DNA from 2 places in the Halomonas sp. KX33721 genome. Region 1 is predicted to be linked to the other one. Evidence: predicted binding sites of a transcription regulator. Region 1 holds the regulator's gene; the other holds the start of a gene.

Region 1 (4,159 bases):
TAAAGAAACGCCACATTGGTGTATTGATCACCGACCATAACGTTCGTGAAACGCTGGATATTTGTGATATTGCCTACATTGTTGGCGACGGTCACATCATTGCCAGTGGAAACGCCCAGGAAATCCTCAACAACCAGAAGGTTCGAGATGTCTATTTAGGCGCTGATTTCCGCCTTTAAACAGTGACCTGCAGAAGCATTTCTTTTAGTGGCATGCTTATTGCACTTGCACCAAGCCATAACTCACTCTAGGGTGGAGCTTTCTGATTAACGAGTGGTTCTCAGATGGTCATGAAAGCTTCTCTCCAATTGCGTATCGGCACACAGCTGACCATGACACCTCAGCTGCAGCAGGCTATCGCCCTGCTTCAGCTATCGACGCTGGACCTTCGTCAAGAAATTCAGCAAGCGCTAGATGCCAATCCCATGCTTGAGCAAGAAGATGAGTTTGGCGAGCAGGCTGTCAGTGAGCCTCAAGAGGCTGAGTGGTCCGAGAGCATCCCCAACGAACTCTCCGTCGACAGTGACTGGTCAGATACCTATCAAGACATAGGCAGCCTGGGTGGCAACAGTGAAGGCCCCGACTTCGAACGCCAAGCCGCTGGACAAAGCCTACATGGCCACCTGCTATGGCAACTGGCCATGACAGACTTTAGCCCGCGAGAATACGCCATCGCGGAAAGCCTGATTGATGCGCTGGATGCCAACGGCTATCTCACCCAGCCGCTTAATGACATTCGGGAAGGATTAAAAGCCCAAGGCCATGACAGCTTAAGCCAGCGGGAAGTGGAAAATACCCTGCTGCGCTTGCAGCAATTTGAGCCCACCGGCGTCTTTGCCCGAGACCTGCGTGAATGCCTGATGCTGCAACTCGCCTCACTACCTGAGGACACCCCTCTGCTAATGCCCGCCAAACGGCTGGTTCGCCAGTTTTTGGAAGCATTAGGCAAAGACGATATGCGGCTTCTCAAGCGCCGTTTAAGCCTTGATGACGAGCAGCTTGACGATGTCATCCGTTTAATTCGCAGCCTTGACCCACGCCCTGGGAGCACCTATGGCGTTACCGACGACAGCTACATCACCCCCGACCTAGTCGTTCGGCACGACAATGAAGGTTGGCATTTAGAGCTCAATCCAGAAGCACTACCACGCTTGCGTATACAGCCCGACTACGCCAGCTTGATCAAACGCGCAGACAAAAGCCAAGACAACCAGTTCCTCAAAGAGCACCTCCAAGAAGCCCGCTGGCTGATCAAAAGCTTATCGAGTCGCAATGACACGCTGCTACGAGTTGGGCGTGAAATTATTGCACGCCAAATTGGCTTTCTGGAGCATGGCGAAGAAGCAATGAAACCGCTGATTTTAGCGGATATTGCTGAAGCGGTAGAGATGCACGAATCCACCATATCTCGTGTGACCACGCAGAAATTTATTCACACGCCGCGGGGCGTTTTCGAGCTTAAGTACTTCTTCTCAAGCCAGGTAAGCGGCCAAGACGGCGGCGACAGCCACTCCAGCACAGCCATTCGCGCCCGCATCAAAAAGCTGATTCAGGATGAGCCCTCAGGAAAACCGCTCTCCGATAGCCGCTTGGTGACTCTGCTTGAAGAGGAGAGCATTAGCGTTGCACGGCGTACTGTCGCAAAATATCGGGAGTCAATGGGCATTCCCTCGTCAAGTGAGCGCCGCCGTTTACGCTAGTTAAGCGGTACGTATGAACAAACTCAACGCAAGGGCTTTGCAATAGCGTAAAAAGGGTTACAATCGAAGTACAGTCCGATGGATAAGGAGCACGTCAATGCAAGTAAACATCACTGGTCATCACGTTGAACTGACTGACGCCTTGCGCGACTACGTTAACGAAAAGCTGCAGCGCGTTGAACGCCACTACGACAACATTACCACGGTGCAAGTGACCTTATCTGTTGAGAAGGAGCGCCAGCAAGCAGCCTGCACACTGCACGCTGCCGGTGCAGACCTTCACGCCGAAGCGCTTGATAACGACATGTATGCCGCTATTGATGCGCTAGCAGACAAAATCGATCGTCAACTCGTTAAACATAAGGAAAAAGCACAAGCTCGCGCCCAGGGCGCTGGTGTGCGTTAACTCAATGACGTTGGAAACCATCCTCCCCCCGGAGCGCGTGCTTTATGACGTTCCCGGGGGCAGCAAAAAACGGGTGCTGGAGTTTTTCAGCACCTTTATCGCCCAAAATACACCCAGCCTAGATAGCCAAGAGGTGTTTAGCCGACTCATTGGCCGCGAGCGACTAGGCAGTACGGGGATAGGCAACGGGGTTGCCATCCCCCACGCTCGCAGTCCTCACTGTAGCGCACCCATTGCTGGCTTTTTAAAGCTTGCTGAGCCAGTAGACTTCGACGCCATTGATGGCGACCCGGTGGATCTTGTGTTTGTGCTGCTGGTACCAGAAGAGGCAGATGACACCCACCTAGCACTGCTTGGCCAAGTGGCTACTATTATGAACGACGCCCATACGCGTCAGCAGTTACGTAAAGCCGATAGTCAGCGCGAACTCTTAGCACTTATTACCGCCAAGATTCGCGAACAAGCCGCCTAGGCTTTATGGGCGGTGGCCACTGCACGCAGCGATAATTTCCTCCCATGCAAGCCAAGAGAGACGCTATGCAACTGGTGATCATTAGCGGCCGTTCAGGGTCCGGTAAATCTATCGCCTTACAAGCGCTAGAGGATCTTGGCTACTACGCTATCGACAATTTACCCGCCATGCTGCTGGGCTCATTAGTTGATGAACTACGTGAGCAAGGCGAGCGCACTCACTTAGCAGTGAGCATTGACGCGCGCAACCTTCCTACGGCGCTTGAACGCCTCCCAGCTTTACTGGAAGAACTACGCCAGCGAGAAATTCGTTTTCAGGTCATCTATCTGACCACGGATGCGCGCATTCTTTTGGAGCGTTACTCAGCCACCCGCCGTCGCCACCCGCTTACCCGGGATAGCGAAATGACGTTGGAAGAGGCCATCAATAAAGAAGAAGAGACGCTGCTTGAAATTCGCGATCTCGCTGACTTGTTGATCGATACGTCGCGCTTATCCGTGCATGACCTGAGACGCCGCATTACTGATCAAGTCGCCCACCAGCGAAAAGATCAGCTAACACTGACGTTTGAGTCGTTTGGCTACAAACGCGGCGTACCCATGGATGCCGACTTAGTCTTCGATGTTCGCTGCCTGCCCAACCCTTATTGGGACCCTACCCTGCGCCAATTTACAGGGCGTGATGCTAATATAGTGGCGTTTTTAAGTAGCTACCCAATGGTCGAGGCAATGACCAATGATATTCAGGCTTGGTTGGAAAAGTGGCTTCCGGCTTACCAAAATAGCCAGCGAAGTTATATAACCGTGGCTATTGGCTGCACCGGCGGGCAACACCGCTCTGTTTATATGGCCGAACAGCTTGCTAAAAAGCTGGTTAAACAGACCGGAGAAGTACAGTTGAGACACCGTGAGCTGGGGTTACAATACACGCTGAGCGAAGAGCCAGCGGTACCATGCGTTACCACACCCACCGCTGCCAGCACGCCCTGAGTTTCAGGACCTAACTTTTAAGGCCTAAGCTTCTCAAGACCTAAGTTTTTCAAGACCTTAGTTTTTCAAGACCTTAGTTTTTCAAGACCTAAGTTTCAAGACCCACTCGGCAAAAAGGAACCAGAGTGCCCAAAAGAACCTTAACACTTACCAACCAGCGTGGTCTTCATGCCCGCGCGGCCACCAAACTGGTGAAATGTGGCCAGCAGTTTTCCGCGAATATCGTGGTTTATAAGCAGCAGCAGAAAGCCGATGCCGCCAATATTATGTCGCTGCTAATGCTGGCTGCCCCCTGCGGCACCGAGCTCACTGTCGCCGCTGAAGGAAGCGACGCCGAACAGGCGCTAGATGCCATTGAAGCTCTGTTCGACGCACGGTTTGACGAAGACCAGTAGCTAGTTTACCAAGTCAGCACTTGTCGACTAGCTTCCTGCCACTGTCATCGCATCAATCAGCCAGCTACCCGTGTGAATACTGCCACGGGTATCCGTATCACTTCCCACACCGCTTAGCCCCGCGAACATCTTGTTGAGGTTACTAGCAATAGTAAACTCCTCAATGGGGTACTGTACTTCGCCATTCTCAATCCAGA
Region 2 (4,159 bases), on a different contig from region 1:
TATGCGTTTTTGCTGGTGCCGCTGGGCTTTGTCTTGGCTTCCACGCTCTTAAGCGTTGGTTTAACCGCCTACTACGGCTATCGCCGCCACGGCGTCAACCTGGCGGCATCGCTGGGTGTGGTGCTGGCCCTTTACCTGACCATGACACGGGTAATGGATGTTTACCTACCCACCGGCGTACTGCCGTTCTAAGCAGGGCGTGCTGACGCACGCTTAGCGGGTTTTAACGCGAGACACTCCCATGGATGCCTTAAACAATCTGATGTATGGCTTTGGCATCGCGCTTGAGCCAATCAATATCGCTTACGTTTTCGCCGGTGTGTTTGCCGGTACCATTATCGGTATGCTGCCAGGCCTGGGGCCGATCAGCGCGCTGGCGCTGATGATTCCGATTACCTTTGCCATGGAGCCCTCCTCCGGTTTGATTCTGATGGCAGGGGTCTATTACGGCGCTATTTTCGGCGGCTCGACCTCATCCATTCTGCTCAACGCCCCCGGCGTGGCGGGCACGGTGGCAACCTCCTTTGACGGCTACCCGATGGCCAAGCAGGGCATGGCGGGTAAGGCACTGGCCATTGCGGCGTATGCCTCCTTTATCGGCGGTACGGTATCGGTGATCTTTTTGATGCTGGTGGCACCGCTGCTCTCCAAAGTGGCGGTGAGCTTTGGCCCTGCTGAGTACTTTGCACTGATGGTGCTGGGCTTAACGGCGGTGGTGTCACTGTCGGATAAATCCTTGGTAAAAGGCCTGATTGCGGCGGTAGTGGGTGTGATGATCTCGATTGTGGGGATCGACACGCAAACCGGTACCGAGCGCTTTACCTTCAACTCGATTCAACTGCTCGACGGTATCGACTTTCTGGTAGTGGCGCTGGGTATCTTCGCCCTGGCGGAAGTGTTCTACATGCTGCTGCGTGGGGGCGGTGGCAAGGAAGCTCCGCGCAATGCCATCGGCTCGCTCAAGCTGAGCGGTAGTGAAGTGAAGAAAATTGCTGGCCCCATCAGCCGCAGCTCCGTACTGGGCTTCTTTACCGGCGTATTGCCGGGGGCGGGCGCCACCATTGGCTCTTTCCTGGGCTATAGCATGGAGAAGCGCCTGGCGAAAGATGGCGACACCTTTGGCCAGGGCAACATTAAGGGCGTGGCCGCTCCGGAAGCGGCGAACAACGCCGCCTGTACCGGCTCTTTCGTGCCGCTGTTAACCCTGGGTGTACCGGGTTCCGGCACTACGGCGGTACTGCTGGGCGCGCTGCTGGTAATGGGCGTCACCCCTGGCCCGATGATGCTGGAGCAACGTCCGGATGTGTTCTGGGGCGTGATTGCCAGTATGTACATCGGCAACATCTTCCTGCTGGTACTGAACCTGCCGCTGATCCCGCTGATCGCTAAAATCCTCGACCTGCCGCGCCCGCTGCTGCTGTCGATGATTCTGATCTTCTGCATGATCGGCGTTTACGGCATGAGCTTTAGCGTCTTCGACCTGCTGCTGCTGTTGGGCTTTGGCCTGTTGGGCTTGGGCATGCGCCTGTTTGGCTTCCCCACTGCGCCGCTGATCCTTGCGCTGATCCTGGGTAACATTATGGAAGAGTCCATGCGCCGGGCGCTGCAGATCTCTGGTGGCGACTGGACCACCTTTATCGATAAGCCGATCTCGCTGGCGCTACTGGTCATCGCGGTGCTCTCCCTGGGCCTGCCGCTGCTGAAAAAGCGGCGTAGCAAGGCGGCTGCGGCGGCTAAGTAAACGCCAACGCTTTACTCCTTGGCGCTCTAGGTCTCCTAGGGCGCTTTTTTATTGGCGGTGACAATACCCTCTTGTGGTGCAAGGCATCCTATTGGTGCATAACAAGCGTGCATGACGGCTTACTAATTGCGTCATATTTGTGCACGCGGCATAAAACAGTGTTTTTTGAAAACTGCTAAGTATTTGATTCTATTTTTATTAATAGTCTTTGCTTTAATCTGGCGCACCCCTTGCAGAATGAATAGCGACGTGTGAATAACGAGCCATGGCTCGCGACCCACGAGTGGACGCACCAAGTGCCCCGTCGCCTCAATAACGACAACGCTTGGTCGCGGTACCCCAAACACGAGCCCTAACCATAAGGGGCGCAAGGAGGTTCAAGTGACCACACTGCAGCGCAAGACACACCCACGTACCCTTAGCCGTTTCGCCACTGCCCTGGTCACCGCCGCTGTGATGGGCGCCAGCGTGCAAGCGGTTGCCCAAGACGACGACCCCATCAAAGTCGGTATTCTGCACTCGCTCTCCGGCACCATGGCCATCAGTGAATCGACCCTGAAAGACACCGTGGAAATGCTCATCGAGCAGCAGAACGAAGCCGGTGGCCTGCTTGGCCGTCAGCTAGAAGCCGTGGTGGTTGACCCCGCGTCTAACTGGCCGCTGTTTGCCGAGCGCGCCCGCGAGCTGCTGGCCCAGGAAGAAGTGGATGTGATCTTCGGCAACTGGACCTCCGTCTCCCGTAAAGCGGTGCTGCCGGTGGTGGAAGAGCTGAATGGCCTGCTTTTCTACCCGGTGCAGTACGAAGGCGAAGAGTCGTCTGAAAACGTCTTCTACACCGGTGCCGCCCCCAACCAGCAGGCCATTCCTGCCGTTGAGTATTTGATCAACGAAGTCGGTATCGAACGCTTCGCGCTGATCGGCACCGACTACGTCTACCCGCGCACCACCAACCGCATCTTGGAAGCGTTCCTGAAAGATGAGCACGGTGTGGCCGAAGAAGACATCATGGTCAACTACACGCCGTTTGGTCACTCGGACTGGCAGAACATCGTCTCCGAAATCCGCCGCTTTGGCGAAGAGGGCAAGCCCACGGCGGTGGTCTCCACCATTAACGGCGATGCCAACGTGCCGTTCTACCGCGAGCTGGCTAACCAAGGCATCGATGCCGCCGACATTCCGGTGATTGCCTTCTCGGTGGGTGAGCAGGAGCTTTCCGGTATCGACACCGCGCCGCTAGTGGGCCACCTGGCCGCCTGGAACTACTTCATGAGCGTGGACACCGACGCCAACTACGACTTCATCGACGCTTGGATCGAGCACACCGGTGACGAGATGGCGGTGACCAACGACCCCATGGAAGCGCACTACATCGGCTTCAACATGTGGGCCGAAGCGGTGCGTAAAGCGGGTACCATCGACGTGGATACGGTGAAAGACGCGATTATCGGCGTGACCGTGCCTAACCTTTCCGGTGGCTATGCCGCCATGATGCCCAACCACCACATCACCAAGCCGGTGTTGATCGGTGAAGTTCAGGATAATGGTCAGTTCGATATCGTCTGGCAAACGCCCTCTACCGTGGCCGGTGATGCGTGGTCGGATTACCTGCCGGGCTCCCGTGACCTGATCTCTGATTGGCGCAAGCCCATGGAGTGCGGCAACTTTAACGTTGTGAACGGTTCCTGTGGTGGCAGCACCGCAGCAGAAGAAGCCGAAGCGGCACTCGCCGAGTAACTTTCGTCCCCTACTGCGCCAGCGCAATGGCGCAGTAGGGGAGCACGCTACCTCTCCCATTTGATCACCAAAGGAAGAACCCCATGAGGCGTTTCCTTTCCTTGGGGCTACTGTGCCTGATGCTGCTCGGCACCGCCGTGTCGGCGCAGGCACAAAGCAGCTCCTCGACTCCCGATGACCAAGCCGCACTCGCGCTGTTGACCGCGCTGGATGTGGACTCCTACCGCGATAAAGGCGAAGCCATTACCGCTATTCTACAAAGCGACGATGAGCGCGCCCGCGACTGGCTGCAGGCACTGCTGGATGGCCGCCTGCAGCGCACTGACGATGGCCGCTTCGTGCTGGTGCTGGATAATCGCGGCCGTGACTGGTCGGTGGCCGATGCGCTGACTAACGAGCCGCTGGGAGAGATGTCCCGCCGCGACCTGGACCGTATCGGCATCAACAATGCGCTGCGCAACCAACTGCGCAGCGCCATCGCCGTGGTCGACCTCTACTCCCCCAACGTGGAACGCCGCCGTACCTCCGCCGAGCGCCTGTTGGGTGAAGTGGACGGCGAGCTGGCCGAGACGCTGGAACCGGTGATTGCTGACGCGGAAGATGAGTACGTTCGCACGCGCTTAGCTCAGGCGGTGGCGATTTACCGCGCCGAGCAGGGCGAGATGGCGGGTGTCGAGGCGCTCA

The links. The regulator sigma-54, encoded in region 1, starts transcription at its own class of promoters, with help from an activator protein. The targets are predictions, from matches to a motif close to TGGCACNNNNNTTGCTNT.
Region 2: the regulator sigma-54 is predicted to act here: its motif matches at 1,961-1,978, upstream of urtA (urea ABC transporter substrate-binding protein).

What each region holds. Positions count from the first base shown of each region.
Region 1 covers NZ_LVIA01000012.1:22,648-26,806, reverse strand. The annotation lists gene lptB (LPS export ABC transporter ATP-binding protein) at 1-179, shown strand, start outside; gene A3220_RS04245 (RNA polymerase factor sigma-54) at 285-1,700, shown strand; gene raiA (ribosome-associated translation inhibitor RaiA) at 1,798-2,106, shown strand; gene ptsN (PTS IIA-like nitrogen regulatory protein PtsN) at 2,111-2,578, shown strand; gene rapZ (RNase adapter RapZ) at 2,644-3,567, shown strand; gene A3220_RS04225 (HPr family phosphocarrier protein) at 3,693-3,962, shown strand; gene pmbA (metalloprotease PmbA) at 3,990-4,159, opposite strand, start outside.
Region 2 covers NZ_LVIA01000042.1:21,088-25,246, forward strand. The annotation lists gene A3220_RS14740 (tripartite tricarboxylate transporter TctB family protein) at 1-192, shown strand, start outside; gene A3220_RS14745 (tripartite tricarboxylate transporter permease) at 242-1,741, shown strand; gene urtA (urea ABC transporter substrate-binding protein) at 2,123-3,475, shown strand; gene urtB (urea ABC transporter permease subunit UrtB) at 3,559-4,159, shown strand, end outside.